DNA from 2 places in the Shewanella sp. 10N.286.54.B9 genome. Region 2 is predicted to be linked to the other one. Evidence: predicted binding sites of a transcription regulator. Region 2 holds the regulator's gene; the other holds the start of a gene.
The links. Region 2 encodes NrdR, which represses ribonucleotide reductase genes. Its sites were predicted from a motif close to AAACACNANATNTNGTGTTT; they were not measured.
Positions count from the first base shown of each region.

Region 1 (7,824 bases), on a different contig from region 2:
GCTACTTCTGTAGTCTCCTCGCTGACGATGGGGTTACCCTCTTCATCCAGTTCAACTTCGTCATCCTGTATCTCATCAATACGCTGCAGACCTACTACTTTTTCATCTTCAGCGGTACGGATAATAGTAACGCCTTGAGTGTTACGACCAATACTTGATACGCCTGTTGCAGGAGTACGAACTAAGGTACCTTTGTCGCTGATCAGCATGATCTCGTCATTCTCACCAACTTGAACTGCACCTACAACTGCACCGTTACGTTCGCTTACTTTGATAGAAACAACACCCTTTGTACCACGGCTCTTAGCTGGGTACTCAGATAGTGCAGTTCGTTTACCATAACCATTTTCGGTTACCGTCAAGATTGCGCCATCTTCTTTAGGCACAATTAGCGATACCACGGCTTGGCCATCTTCAAGCTTAATACCACGAACACCGGTAGCGGTACGACCCATCGCACGCAGTGCGATCACCTCTTCACCGGTTTCTGGATCAATCTTCACTTCGCCAGTTTCTGCATTACGTGCTTTTTCGTTAAAGCGAACTACTTTACCTTCGTTAGAGAACAACATGATATCGTCATTACCATCGGTAATATCAACACCAATCAGTTGGTCACCATCTTTCAAGTTAACAGCAATAATGCCGTTAGCACGAGGGTTGCTGTAGGCTGTTAACGCTGTTTTCTTAACGGTTCCGTGAGAGGTTGCCATGATGATATATTTATCGTCGGCATATTCACGTACAGGTAGAATAGCAGTAATACGCTCGCCTTCAGAAAGCGGTAATAAGTTTACAATTGGACGTCCACGAGCAGTACGACTTGCAAGTGGCAATTGGTAAACTTTCAGCCAATACATTTTACCGAAGTCAGAGAAACACAAAATAGTGTCGTGGGTATTTGCTACCAATAGTTTCTCGACGAAATCTTCATCTTTAACTTTAGTTGCTGCTTTACCCTTACCACCACGGCGCTGCGCTTGGTAATCTGTAAGCGCTTGATATTTTGCATAGCCAAGATGAGAAAGTGTAACTACCACGTCCTCTTCGTTGATGAGATCTTCAAGACTCATATCAACTTCATTAGCATTGATAACTGTGCGACGTTCATCGCCAAAGTTTTCTAGTACTTCATGTAGCTCTTCAGTAATCACTTCCATCAAACGTTGTGGGCTGCTTAAGATAAGTAGCAACGCCGCGATGATTTCAAGCAACTCTTCATACTCAGCAATGATCTTGTCGTGCTCAAGGCCAGTTAGACGGTGTAAGCGAAGCTCTAGAATTGCTTGAGCTTGCTGTTCTGTCAGGAAGTACTTGTCATCACGGATACCAAATTCTGGCTCTAACCACTCAGGACGCGCGGCATCATCGCCTGCTTTCTCAAGCATGCCTTTAACATGGCCAAGCTCCCAACCTTGTGCCACAAGCTTAACTTTAGCTTCAGCTGGCGTTGGCGATGCTTTAATGAGCGCAATGATAGGGTCAATGTTTGCTAGTGCTACTGCAAGCGCTTCCAAAATATGGGCGCGTTCACGGGCTTTACGTAGTTCAAATACGGTACGACGCGTAACGACTTCACGACGATGAAGAATAAAGCACTCAAGCATCTCTTTAAGGTTAAATAGTTTTGGTTGACCGTTAGTCAACGCAACCATATTGATACCAAAAGAGCATTGCATTTGTGTTTGAGCGTATAAGTTGTTGAGTACAACCTCGCCGACTTCACCACGTTTGATCTCAATAACAATACGCATACCGTCTTTATCAGACTCATCGCGTAGGCCACTGATCCCTTCGATCTTTTTATCTTTAACTAGCTCAGCCATCTTCTCGATAAGGCGGGCTTTGTTAACTTGATATGGAATTTCGTGAACAATAATACGTTCGCGACCATTCTCTTCTTCAATTTCAGCTTTAGCACGCATAACTGCGCGGCCACGGCCAGTCTTATAAGCATCAATAATGCCCTTGCGACCATTAACGATAGCTGCTGTTGGGAAGTCAGGTCCTGGAATATGTTCCATTAACTGTTCGATTGATAACGCAGGATCTTCAATAAGCGCTAAACAACCGGCAATGACTTCACTCAAATTATGAGGTGGGATGTTTGTTGCCATACCAACCGCGATACCTGAAGAACCATTAACTAGTAATGTCGGTATGCGTGTTGGTAAAACAGCAGGTATAAACTCAGTACCATCATAGTTAGGTACAAAGTCAACCGTCTCTTTTTCAAGATCGGCTAGTAATTGATGCGCGACTTTGTCCATACGGATTTCGGTATAACGCATTGCAGCTGCTGCATCACCATCAACAGAACCAAAGTTTCCTTGGCCGTCGATAAGCGGGTATCTCATAGAGAATGGCTGTGCTAAACGAACGATCGTGTCGTAAACCGCGGTGTCACCATGTGGGTGATACTTACCGATTACGTCACCGACCACACGAGCCGATTTCTTATATGGTTTGTTCCAGTCGTTTTTCAATTCGTTCATGGCGAATAAAACGCGACGGTGAACAGGCTTTAAGCCATCACGAACATCGGGCAGTGCCCGGCCTACGATTACACTCATAGCGTAATCGAGGTAAGAATTCTTTAATTCGTCTTCAATATTAATTGGTGTTATAGATGAAGCCAGATCAGTCATAAACTGCTCGATCCCCTGAAATTTAGCACGCTATTCTCACTGTTAAGAATGGCCGTGCTTGAAAACGTGATTTGGCATTCTAACACAGTTATTTGATGGCGCTAGACCCAATACTGTATTCATTTTAAATAAGCGGTAAAAGCCAATACTATTGATTAAAATCAAGGCATAAGTGCATTTAATCACCACTTTCAATTAATCCTTTAAAAGCCAGTGATATCCGCTTTGTTTATTGCTACTAATCATTATAATGAGCACAAAAGATGATTTAATCGATTCGGGGTACAAACTGTGCAAAACAATGATAATGTCGATCTTGAAGAGATTGCAAAATTTGAAAAAATGGCTGCAACCTGGTGGGACCCAAACGGTGAGTTCAAACCGCTGCATAACCTCAACCCTCTTCGTCTTAACTATATTGATCAAACTGCCGGTGGCATTTTTGGTAAGAATGTACTCGATGTTGGCTGTGGTGGTGGCATTTTGTCCGAAAGCATGGCGCGCATTGGCGCAAATGTAACCGGTCTTGATATGGGAGAAGAACCGCTTGATGTTGCTCGTTTGCACGCATTAGAAACTGGCGTTTCAATAAACTATATTAAAAATACCGCCGAAAACCATCGTGATGAACACCGACAACAATATGATGTCATCACCTGTATGGAAATGCTTGAGCATGTGCCTGATCCAAGCTCAGTCATCCAAGCATGTGCCGATATGGTTAAACCTGGCGGCTATGTATTTTTCTCCACCATTAATAGAAACATTCGAGCCTACGTAGAAACTATTTTAGGTGCCGAATATTTATTAAAAATGCTACCGGTCGGCACCCATGATCACAATAAGTTTATCAGACCTTCGGAACTCATTGGCCTAGCCGATAGTGCCGAGCTCATCTGCATCGATGCAGTAGGTATTACCTACAACCCTATTACCGATGTGTTTAAGTACACAAAAAGTTTAGAAGTCAATTATATGATAGCAACGACTAAAAATGACTGATTGTCACTTAACAGACAAGCGCCTCGCCATTAAAGGGGTGCTTTTTGATCTTGATGGCACATTAGCCGACACTGCACCAGATATGATTGAGGCACTCAACATTAGCCTTGCACAGTTCGGTTTTGCTGCAGTTACTAGCAGTGAGCTTCGTTATCAAGCGTCACATGGTAGTTTAGCTTTAGTGCAAACAGCATTGCCAGAGCAAAACGAAACTATGCATGCTCAAGTACAATCAGCTCTGTTAGCCAACTATCCCCAAGTAAACGGTAAGCATTGTCAGCTTTTCGCTGGCTTGGATGCTTTTTTAAACTTACTGTCTGAACAAAACATTCCATTTGGGGTTGTCACTAATAAACCTGCTAGGTTTACCCGTCCACTGATGATTAAAATGGGTTTTGAAAAATTAATGCCAACAATCATTAGTGGTGATAGTACTTTGCATTCAAAACCTCATACTGCGCCAATGCTGCTTGCTGCGCAACAATTGTCCGTTAGCCCTGATCAGATCCTCTATCTTGGTGATGCTGAGCGAGATATGCAGGCCGCTAAGGCCTGCGGTATGTATGCAGGACTCGCAGAATGGGGGTATATTGGACCCAGTGATGTAATAACGGAGTGGCCAAGCGACATCAGTTTTATAGATCCAGACGATCTTAGCAAATGGCTTAAAAATCATCTCAACATATAAGCATTCGATCTAGATTGTAAAAGATGAAGATCGCTAAAGGATCCTGCGATCTTCAACAAGTTTTTTGGCTGGCTAAATATTCATCTTCAACGGAGAACTCAAATCAAAACAAGCTTCAAGGGTTAGCTATTACTAACCCTAATAATTATCCTCAAGATATCCACAACTTGTACCCACAATTCATACTTGCAAAAATCCAATAACCTCACTATCTTGTACCTTAGAAATTTTAAAACACCATATATTGTGTGTGAGTGACAATCGTAGACACTAGTTAGTAGGTTGTGTCAACAGATTGGATGCCACTGTTTTACAGTTTTATTTGGATTGTTTACAGGGAAACGTACAGTGCGCCTAAAGTAGGTCACTTTCATAAATATAAGAACCAAGGTTTATCTTTAATGAATAGCAATATGACAGTCACAAAACGTAGTGGCGAACGTGAAACCATTGATCTTGACAAGATCCATCGAGTTATTGAATGGGCAGCTAAAGGACTGACAAATGTGTCAGTCTCCGAAGTTGAATTACGTTCTCACCTACAGTTTTTCGAAGGGATCCCGACAGAGGCTATTCACGAGACTATCATTAAAGCAGCTGCTGACTTAATCTCGCCAGAAGCGCCTGATTACCAATTTTTAGCAGCTAGACTTGCCATTTTCCATTTACGTAAAAAAGCATTTGGACAGTTTGAACCGCCAAAACTGTTCGACCATGTTGTAAAGCTCATTGAATTAGGTAAATACGACGCCCATATACTGGAAGATTACAGCCGCGAAGAGATAGATATCTTAGGCGGTTATATCGATCACTGGCGCGATATGAACTTTTCTTATGCTGCCGTTAAGCAGTTAGAAGGTAAGTATTTAGTTCAGAACCGTGTCACTCATGAAATTTATGAAAGCGCACAGTTCCTTTATATCTTGGTTGCGGCATGTTTATTCGCGAAATATCCAAAAGAGACTCGCCTTAAATACATAAAAGATTTTTACGATGCGACTTCTACGTTTAAGATTTCGCTTCCTACACCGATTATGGCCGGCGTTCGCACCCCTACTCGTCAATTTAGCTCATGTGTATTAATTGAGTGCGGCGACAGCTTAGATTCAATTAACGCCACATCATCTTCTATCGTTAAATATGTGTCGCAGCGAGCAGGGATCGGCGTTAATGCAGGTCGTATTCGTGCATTAGGTAGCCCTATTCGTGGTGGTGAAGCATTCCATACAGGTTGCTTACCTTTCTATAAGTACTTCCAAACGGCAGTAAAATCTTGTTCGCAAGGCGGCGTTCGTGGCGGTGCAGCGACCCTGTTCTACCCGATCTGGCATTTAGAAGTTGAATCACTACTTGTACTAAAGAACAACCGTGGTGTTGATGATAACCGTATTCGTCATTTAGATTATGGCGTGCAAATCAATAAGTTGATGTATCAACGTATGATCCAAGGTGGCATGATTAGCTTATTCAGCCCATCTGACGTACCAGGTATGTATGACGCATTCTTTGAAGATCAAGATGAATTTGAACGTCTTTATTTAAAGTATGAAGCTGACGAAAGTATTCGTAAGCAACAAATCAAAGCTGTCGAGCTGTTTTCATTAATGATGCAAGAACGTGCGTCAACGGGTCGTATCTACATACAGAATGTCGATCACTGTAACACTCACAGCCCATTTGATTCTAAAGTCGCTCCAGTTCGTCAGTCAAACTTGTGTTTAGAGATTGCGTTACCAACTAAGCCACTAAATAACATTAATGATCCTGATGGTGAAATTGCCCTTTGTACACTTTCAGCGTTAAACCTAGGCGCAATTAAAAATCTAGAGGAGCTTGAGCCTTTAGCGGATCTAGCAGTACGAGCACTGGATAACTTACTAGATTATCAAGATTATCCAATCATCTCTGCTGAGAAAGCATCGATGAATCGTCGTACCTTAGGTATTGGAGTCATTAACTTTGCCAATTACCTTGCTAAAGAAGGTGTACGTTATTCTGACGGCTCAGCGAACAGTATTACCCATAAAACGTTTGAGGCGATTCAGTATTATTTGTTGAAAGCTTCAAACAATTTAGCAAAAGAGCAAGGCGCGTGTCCTTCGTTCCACGAAACGACATACTCTAAAGGTATTTTGCCAATTGATACCTATAAGCGTGATCTTGATAAGATCTGTGATGAGCCATTACATATGGACTGGGAATCACTGCGCGAGGAGATTAAAACACATGGGCTACGTAATTCTACGCTTTCAGCATTGATGCCGTCTGAGACTTCATCTCAAATCTCTAACGCAACCAATGGTATCGAACCACCACGCGGTTTAATCAGCGTTAAGGCAAGTAAAGATGGTCAACTTAAACAAGTTGTTCCTGATTTTGATAAGTATCAGTACAGCTATGAGCTCCTATGGCAAATGCCGAACAATGACGGCTACATTCAGTTAGTTGGCTTGATGCAAAAGTTTGTTGATCAATCAATTTCGGCTAACACAAATTACGATCCGGGCCGTTTCCCAGATGGTAAGGTACCGATGAAGGTTCTGCTAAAGGATCTATTGACCGCATACAAATATGGTGTGAAAACACTTTACTATCACAATACTCGTGATGGAGCTTCAGATAGTCATGACGATATCACTGCCATCGAAGTAGAAGATGACAGTTGCGCTGGTGGCGCATGTAAGATCTAATCCAGCGGATTTTATCACTCGTATTTAAACGTTAATTAAAGGGGGTTATGCCCCCATTATCGGAAGATAGAAAAATGGCCTACTCTACATTTTGTCAAACACCTAACAATGCAATGCTTGAGCCTATGTTTCTTGGGCAGTCAGTCAATGTTGCGCGCTATGATCAACAAAAGTACGAAGTTTTTGAAAAACTAATTGAAAAACAGCTTTCATTTTTTTGGCGTCCAGAAGAAGTAGACGTAAGCAAAGATAAAATTGATTACGCTGCTCTGCCTGCGCATGAGAAGCATATTTTTATCTCAAACCTAAAGTATCAAACCCTACTTGATTCGATTCAAGGTCGCTCACCTAATGTTGCTTTCTTGCCATTAGTGTCTCTGCCTGAACTTGAAACTTGGATCGAGACTTGGTCTTTTTCAGAAACTATTCATTCTCGCTCTTACACCCATATTATTCGTAACATCGTTAATGACCCTTCAATTGTTTTTGACGATATTGTCGAAAATGAAGAGATCTTAAAGCGTGCTACGGACATTGCTGCCTACTACGACAAACTCATTAAATTGAGCCAAGCATTTCATTTGCATGGCGAAGGCAGCCATCAAATAGACGGTGAAGTTGTTGAAGTCACTAAGCGCGAAATCAAAAAAGCGCTGTATTTATGTATGGTGTCGGTAAACGTACTCGAAGCGATTCGTTTTTATGTCAGCTTTGCTTGCTCATTTGCTTTTGCTGAACGTAATGTGATGGAAGGTAATGCTAAGATTATCCGCCTTATTGCCCGTGATGAAGCTTT
Region 1 is NZ_JBFRIY010000062.1:20,644-28,467, reverse strand. It holds gene gyrA (DNA gyrase subunit A) at 1-2,648, opposite strand, end outside; gene ubiG (bifunctional 2-polyprenyl-6-hydroxyphenol methylase/3-demethylubiquinol 3-O-methyltransferase UbiG) at 2,940-3,650, shown strand; gene AB4135_RS19200 (HAD family hydrolase) at 3,643-4,338, shown strand; gene nrdA (class 1a ribonucleoside-diphosphate reductase subunit alpha) at 4,740-7,028, shown strand; gene nrdB (class Ia ribonucleoside-diphosphate reductase subunit beta) at 7,103-7,824, shown strand, end outside.
Region 1: a site for NrdR is predicted at 4,571-4,590, ahead of nrdA (class 1a ribonucleoside-diphosphate reductase subunit alpha). Genes of this name have one in related genera too.

Region 2 (7,824 bases):
CTTTACCGACAGCAGCTTTAACCGTCACAGCTCGATCTTGCGCTGATATACCGGTTGTTACGCCCTCTGCCGCTTCAATTGACACGGTAAAGTTAGTTGAAAACTGTGCATTATTGTTTGTCACCATCAACGGAAGATTTAACTGCTGGCAGCGTTCTTTGGTTAACGTCTGGCAAATAAGACCTCGACCAAAGGTGGCCATAAAATTAACGGCCTCAGGCGTCACCATGTCAGCAGCCATAATAAGGTCGCCTTCATTTTCTCTGTCTTCATCATCCATTAAGATAACCATCTTGCCCAGACGAATATCTTCAATGATCTCTTCTATACTATGTAACGCCATGTTTATACCTTTATTTTTTGTATTACTGCGTTAGCTGAGGTCGCTAATCAATAAGCCGCTTGCGGCACAGCAGTAAATAAATGTAATGTTTATTTTGTAGGATTTTCTAATGACAAATTCTATCGTTAAAATAGTCTTAAGCCAGTTTTTATCTTAAAAACCCTGAGCGAGCTAACAGATCCATAGTAACTTCTGACTTCGGTTGCTCTGCTTGCTGCTCTGATGAATAGCTCATCAACCTTTCTAAGTGGCGGGCAATAAGATCAACTTCAATATTGACGCTATCCCCCGCTTTCAAATTTATTAACGTTGTTTCGCCTGCGGTATGAGGCACTATGGTCAATCTAAAACGATGCCCTTGCACTTCATTAACTGTCAAGCTGACACCATCGATTGTAATCGAACCTTTATGGGCTATATAGCGCCCGAGTTCAGCAGGAGGCGTCAGCCAAAACTCTATGGCTTGGCCTCGTACTTGTCTATCATCAACATGAGCGATGCCATCAACATGGCCGCTAACCATATGCCCACCAAGGCGGGTTGTCGGAGTAACCGCTTTCTCTAGGTTTACAGCAGTACCAACGGCGTAATGAGCAAAGCCTGTTAAGCTAACCGTTTCGGCAGAAATATCGGCAACATAACCATCAGCTAGACGCTCAACAACGGTTAAACACACACCATTGGTGGCAATACTATCGCCTAGCTTTACATCTAACAGATCAAGCTTGCCACTTGCGACGGTTAATCTAATGTCATCACCACGGCGTTCTACTTTGCGCAGATGGCCTACTGATTCAATAATTCCAGTAAACATAAAGTTAGTTACTCATTCTTAATGTTAAGCGGGTATCTTTACCCACTTTTCGTTCATCTATTACATCAATAGTTGGGATTTCGGACATTTTCTCGAAATCGGGGAGCGTGAGTAGATCTCTACCGCCAGCGCCGAGTATTTTCATCGCTTGATACAAAATTATCTCATCGGCAGCATGGTTCGCTACAAACGCACCAGCAAGCGTCGCTCCAGCCTCTACGAGCACTGAATTACAGCTTTTACCTAACAGAGAGAGTAGAGCTTTAAGATCCACTCGATTATCTGTAGCAGGCAACACTTGGTGGCTCACATGAGCAGGCCATGCAGACTTCACCGATTCGGGATAGTCACAGGTACTAACAAGCAATATTGGGCTAGTAATACTAAACATATTCAACGTAGCACCCAGTCTAGCCTGGCTATCTAATATTACACGTAAAGGCTGATGCACTTCTGCTGGTGCGATCTCATTTGCTAAAGAACCCAACTCACTGTGGCGGACATTTAAACTAGGGTTATCTGCGAGGACAGTTTCTACGCCAGTGATCAAAGCGCAATGTCTGGCACGAATTCGCTGCACATCCCTTCTCGCTTCAGCACCTGTAATCCATTTTGATTCGCCGTTAGATAACGCCGTTTTACCATCAAGGCTAGCGGCTAACTTAACGGTTACCCAAGGTAAGCCTTGCTCCATACGCTTTAAAAAACCAAGATTAACCTGCTTGGCAGCATCGGTTAGTAAACCAACATCAACCTCAATTCCAGCCTCTTGCAACATGGTGATACCACGACCTGAAACTTGCGGATTAGGATCTGTAACCGCTACGACAACTCGGCTCACTCCAGCATCAATTAATGCTTTAGCACAGGGTGGGGTTCGTCCGTAATGACTGCAAGGTTCAAGAGTCACGTAGGCGGTAGCACCTTTGGCGTCATCACCCGCCATATTAAGCGCGTATACTTCAGCATGTGGCCCACCAGCGCGAATATGATACCCCTCGCCGATAATCACACTATCTTTAACAATGACGCTGCCAACACATGGGTTGGGTCTGGTGGTATAGAGTCCTTTTTGAGCTAATTCAATAGCTAGGCTCATCATTTGATTGTCTTCAGTTGACCACATAATGTAGCGAGTTCCGATTAATCAATTAGGGAATAAATAGATATGATTATTTCTGTAAGTTGGCGATTGCTTCACCAAACTCCGACACATCTTCAAACGCACGATAAACCGATGCAAAACGGATATAAGCTACTTTATCGAGATTAACCAATTGGTCCATCATTAGGTTACCAATCATCTCTGATTTGACTTCACGTTCGCCAGTCGCTCGTAGCGTCGATTTAATCTTAGTTAAAGACTGCTCAATCTGATCCATCGACACTGGTCTTTTCTCTACCGCTCTAAGCATGCCACCACGGAGTTTTTCTTCATCGAAAGGCTGTCGACTTCCGTCTTGCTTCACCACTCGCGGCATAACAAGTTCTGCGCCTTCAAACGTGGTATAACGCTCATGGCACTGTACACACTCTCTACGACGACGTACTTGATGACCATCAGCGACAAGTCGCGAGTCAATCACTTTAGTGTCTGTTGCGCTGCAAAATGGACAATGCATCTGGCCTCCGGTCAGTTAATAAGTGGAACAAAATACCTGTATCAAATTTGGCTGAAATACCAACAAAAATGGCCGCATAAATGCGGCCATTAAAGTTTACCTGATTTAACGCTTAAGGTTAACCGTAAACAGGGAACTTAGCGCATAATTCAAGAACCTGCGCTTTCACTCGTTCGCTAACTGCAAGATCGGTAATGTCATCGAGGACATCACACATCCAATTAGTCAGTAATACTGATTCTTGCTCACCAAAACCACGACGAGTAATTGCTGGAGAACCAATACGCAAACCAGATGTTACAAACGGTGAGCGTGGGTCATTCGGTACTGAGTTTTTGTTAACGGTGATATTTGCGTTACCCAGTGCAGCGTCAGCATCTTTACCAGTAATATCTTTGCTGATTAAATCGAGCAAGAACAAATGGTTGTCTGTACCGCCAGAAACTACATCATAGCCACGCTCAATGAAAGTGCGTGCCATTGCTTTAGCATTAACAACAACTTGCTCTTGATAAGTGGTGAATTCAGGGTCAAGTGCTTCTTTAAATGCAACCGCTTTAGCAGCGATAACATGCATTAAAGGACCACCTTGGCCACCAGGGAATACTGCAGAGTTAAGCTTCTTGTATATCGCTTCGTCATTAATGGCTGATAAGATCAAACCGCCACGTGGGCCCGCCAATGTCTTATGCGTTGTGGTTGTCACAACATGCGCATGCGGCAATGGGTTTGGATAGATACCTGCAGCAACAAGACCTGCAACGTGAGCCATATCGACAAATAAGTAAGCACCTACTTTATCTGCGATTTCACGGAACTTGCCCCAATCAACGATACCTGAGTATGCACTGAAACCTGCAATAATCATTTTAGGCTTATGTTCAACAGCTAAGCGCTCAACTTCAGCGTAATCTATTTTGCCGGTTGATTCGTCAATACCGTACTGAACAGCGTTATATAACTTGCCAGAAAAGCTAACGTGAGAACCATGAGTCAAATGGCCACCATGAGCGAGGCTCATACCTAGAACCGTATCACCACCTTGTAGAAGTGCCATGAATACAGCTGCGTTAGCTTGTGAGCCTGAGTGTGGTTGTACGTTTGCGTACGTTGCACCAAACAACTCTTTTGCGCGTGAAATCGCTAACTCTTCAACGATATCAACATGCTCACAACCGCCATAATAACGCTTGCCTGGGTAGCCTTCGGCGTACTTGTTAGTAAGCTGAGTGCCTTGTGCTTCAATAACGCGAGGACTTGTATAGTTTTCTGAAGCAATGAGTTCGATGTGCTCTTCTTGACGACGAGTTTCATCTTCAATCGCTGCAAACAGTTGTGGATCGTAATCCGCGATATTCATGTCTTTTTTCAGCATTATTCACTCCAGCTGTAAATTCTTATAGTAGGGTTGCGCGGTATGATACAGCGCAATTGATCACAATCCCAGCATTAGAAACATGAAATTACTTGCATTTAAAGCTGAGAGGCGTTTAAGGGGGCTAAAATAGTAAACATGAACAGCGTCAGCAACTGTATTACATAGCAAAAATACCTTTACCCTATCTATTCATTACCTTGCAGTGTAATCACAGAAAACTCTGTTCTAAAAATTAGCCGATTAATACCTGTTAAGTCATTTCAGTATGCTTGCAAAGAACCCGTTACTCTCCAGTTAATATCCAAGTAGCACGGCTATATTTAGTATTTATAAGCAAGCTTCAAACTCGTGCGATTTTCACTATCATCATTTCGAAACGAAATAGACGAATTATCAATACCGACCAGCTTACCAGTGCGGTCAATCCGTTCGTAATGCACACTGAGATCAAAGTTTTTCGTAATAGGAACATCTAAGTAAACCTCATAACGATCCCGTGCATCCTTGAAATCTAAATCGCTCTTATTTGGGTTCCAATCACTGCTACGGTTAAACTCTTTATCATCAATCGAGTCCCAACGTTGCGAGGTCACTTTTAACCCTAAGAGTAACTCTCTGTAACTGGCTTCAAATTTGACTTTTGCGGTATGCCCCAAGCCATAAGCATATCCCCCTTCCCATAGTACTGACTTCGTCCCCCAAAACTGTCCCCCTGCGGCACGATAGCTAGCATCCGCAAACGGCTTAACCATACTAAAATCACCAAATATATCGCCGCGGATACTGATAGCAAAATCAGCATTTTCCCACTCGCTTCCAATCGACAAACCAATCACATTTATCGCGGCAAAAAAGTCCTCTTCATCTTCCTGGCCTAAACTTGAATACTCTATCCCCATCGAAGGGCCAACAAACCAGCTATGTCCCCATGACTCACGCGAACCAGCGACGGGGGCAACCTCTTGCGTATAACCGCCTAGAAAAAGTGAGGAGGACAACTGCCAATCTTCTATCCCTTCTTGAGAGATCCCCATCTCCATATTGAGTTCAACCTGACTTGGGGTTCCTGAAAGCGCATCATATTGCCCCTGTATGCTATCAATACTGGCATCGACTCCGAGTAACACCGTCGTCGTTGAAATCTCTTCAGCCTCTTTTGTTGAATGAAGCACGCCAGTGTATATATCGAATCTATCTTGCGCTTTTTGCCTATCAAAACGATTGGGGCTGTTATAACCAAACCAACCGCGTATTGCACGCGAAGGGTTAAACACTGCAGCAAAGGTTGCTGGCATCCAGCCTTCTTTGGTATCAAGCATCTCGCCCAATTGAAAAAAACTTTCTCCCAATACTGAACCGCCAAATGTAGTCACAATCTGGTCATTAATGCTGACAACCTCTTTGTACTCAGCAAATACTTCCCATATTCCAGATGCTATAAAATTACCAAGCATAGACTCGTAATAGTTGAAGTTATAGTTACGAAAAGCTTGGTGGTATAGCGCGCCAGCATAAGCATGGCCCCAATTCATACCAATTTCGTTATCATCTAACTTCCAAGTTTCGGTAGTGATGATACGGTCAACAAAATACCGTCCAGTATTTCCCTCAATCTCATAGTCAAAATCTTCCTTCATGCTCTCTTCACCAGATTGATAGAGCACCTCCCCAATAACCAATACCGTGGTTATTTCCGCAAGTGCGCCCCACCAATCCTTTTCAACTAACTGAGGAGGTGTTGATGCGGCGTCGGCAGGTGGAGTATCTGAACTAGCCAAACTGTCAGCCGGCAAGCTAGGAGATGTAGCCGAGGAAAATACCACGCTGCTGGCTTCTAGTGGCAATAATACACTAGGCAAAGCATGCTCAAATGAGCTATCTGACGCAGCCGCATATAGCGGCGCATTGAAAACAAATACTGCAATACACAATACTACGGATTTATCTATGTTCAATTTAATCCCTTAAATAACCAACTCATATCGTTCACATGCGATATGTAGCGCAAACTTTCTAATTTTAAAATCACTACGGTATAGTAGGTCTCATCACACCACGGCGAATGTAACTATTATGTTACATTGGCTTTAACTAAATAACAGCTCTTGCGCTTAATTCAAACCTCATTTAATTCATCAACCATTAAACTAGCTAACAGTTAACGCTCTTCCTGCCAGCTTCCTAGCTTTATCACTATTGCTCTTATTCCACTCAAAGAGGTATTCAACAGTGCTGTGCATTACAAAACTGATATAGCATTGTAATTAAAGTCGCCAGCCTAAATCTAAATGCCTTGATTTAGCCTCTATTCGCGAGCCCGTGTTTAATCCACTCTACACTCTCAATCAACAGCGATTAGACTCTCGTTTATTTCATTTTTCTTGGTAGATAACGGCTGTAAGTTCGGTGACTATTCGAGTAGAATTACCGCCATTCCCAGTCAAAGAGAAATGAAATGGCTCAGTTTGTATACAGCATGCTTAGAGTGGGCAAGATTGTTCCGCCTAAAAAGCAAATTCTAAAAGATATCTCCTTAAGCTTTTTCCCAGGTGCCAAAATTGGTGTCTTGGGCTTAAACGGTTCAGGTAAATCAACTCTGCTTCGCATTATGGCCGGCCTCGATACTGAAATCGAAGGTGAAGCTAGACCGATGCAAGATCTTAAAATTGGTTACTTACCACAAGAACCTAAACTCGATCCGACCCAAACAGTACGCGAAGCGATTGAAGAAGCGGTTTCTGATGCTAAAAACGCACTGGTACGCTTAGATGAGGTTTATGCACTTTACGCTGAACCAGATGCTGATTTCGATGCCCTAGCTAAAGAGCAAGGCCAACTTGAAGCGATTATCCAGTCGCAAGATGCACATAACCTTGATGTGGTATTAGAACGTGCAGCCAATGCACTTCGACTCCCTGATTGGGATGAAAAAATTGAAGTTCTATCTGGTGGTGAAAGACGTCGAGTCGCAATTTGTCGCTTATTACTTGAAAAGCCAGACATGTTACTACTCGATGAACCGACCAACCACTTAGATGCAGAATCTGTCGCTTGGTTAGAACGCTTTTTACAAGAGTATACTGGCACCGTTGTGGCAATTACCCACGATAGATATTTCCTCGATAATGCCGCAGGTTGGATTTTAGAACTCGACCGCGGCGAAGGGATCCCGTGGGAAGGTAACTACTCGTCTTGGTTAGAGCAAAAAGATGCTCGTTTGCAACAAGAGTCTGCTACCCAAAGCGCTCGTCAAAAAACCATTGCCAAAGAGCTAGAGTGGGTACGCCAAGGGTCGAAAGGGCGTCAATCTAAAGGTAAGGCACGTATGGCTCGCTTTGAAGAGCTTAATACCAACGATTACCAAAAGCGTAACGAAACCAACGAGCTATTTATTCCACCAGGGCCACGTTTAGGTGACAAAGTTATTGAGATCAATAACCTGACTAAATCATACGGCGACCGAGTACTGATTGATGATTTAAGCTTTTCAGTCCCTAAAGGTGCAATTGTCGGTATTATCGGTGCCAACGGTGCGGGTAAGTCCACTTTATTCAAGATGATTTCAGGTACTGAGCAACCTGATAGCGGCAGTGTAGAGCTCGGCGAGTCAGTGCAAATAGCTTCAGTTGAGCAGTTCCGCGACTCAATGAACGATAAAAATACGGTA
Region 2 is NZ_JBFRIY010000002.1:62,650-70,473, reverse strand. It holds gene ribBA (bifunctional 3,4-dihydroxy-2-butanone-4-phosphate synthase/GTP cyclohydrolase II) at 1-343, opposite strand, end outside; gene AB4135_RS00805 (riboflavin synthase) at 492-1,157, opposite strand; gene ribD (bifunctional diaminohydroxyphosphoribosylaminopyrimidine deaminase/5-amino-6-(5-phosphoribosylamino)uracil reductase RibD) at 1,162-2,283, opposite strand; gene nrdR (transcriptional regulator NrdR) at 2,330-2,779, opposite strand; gene glyA (serine hydroxymethyltransferase) at 2,898-4,154, opposite strand; gene AB4135_RS00785 (DUF3943 domain-containing protein) at 4,478-6,112, opposite strand; gene ettA (energy-dependent translational throttle protein EttA) at 6,613-7,824, shown strand, end outside.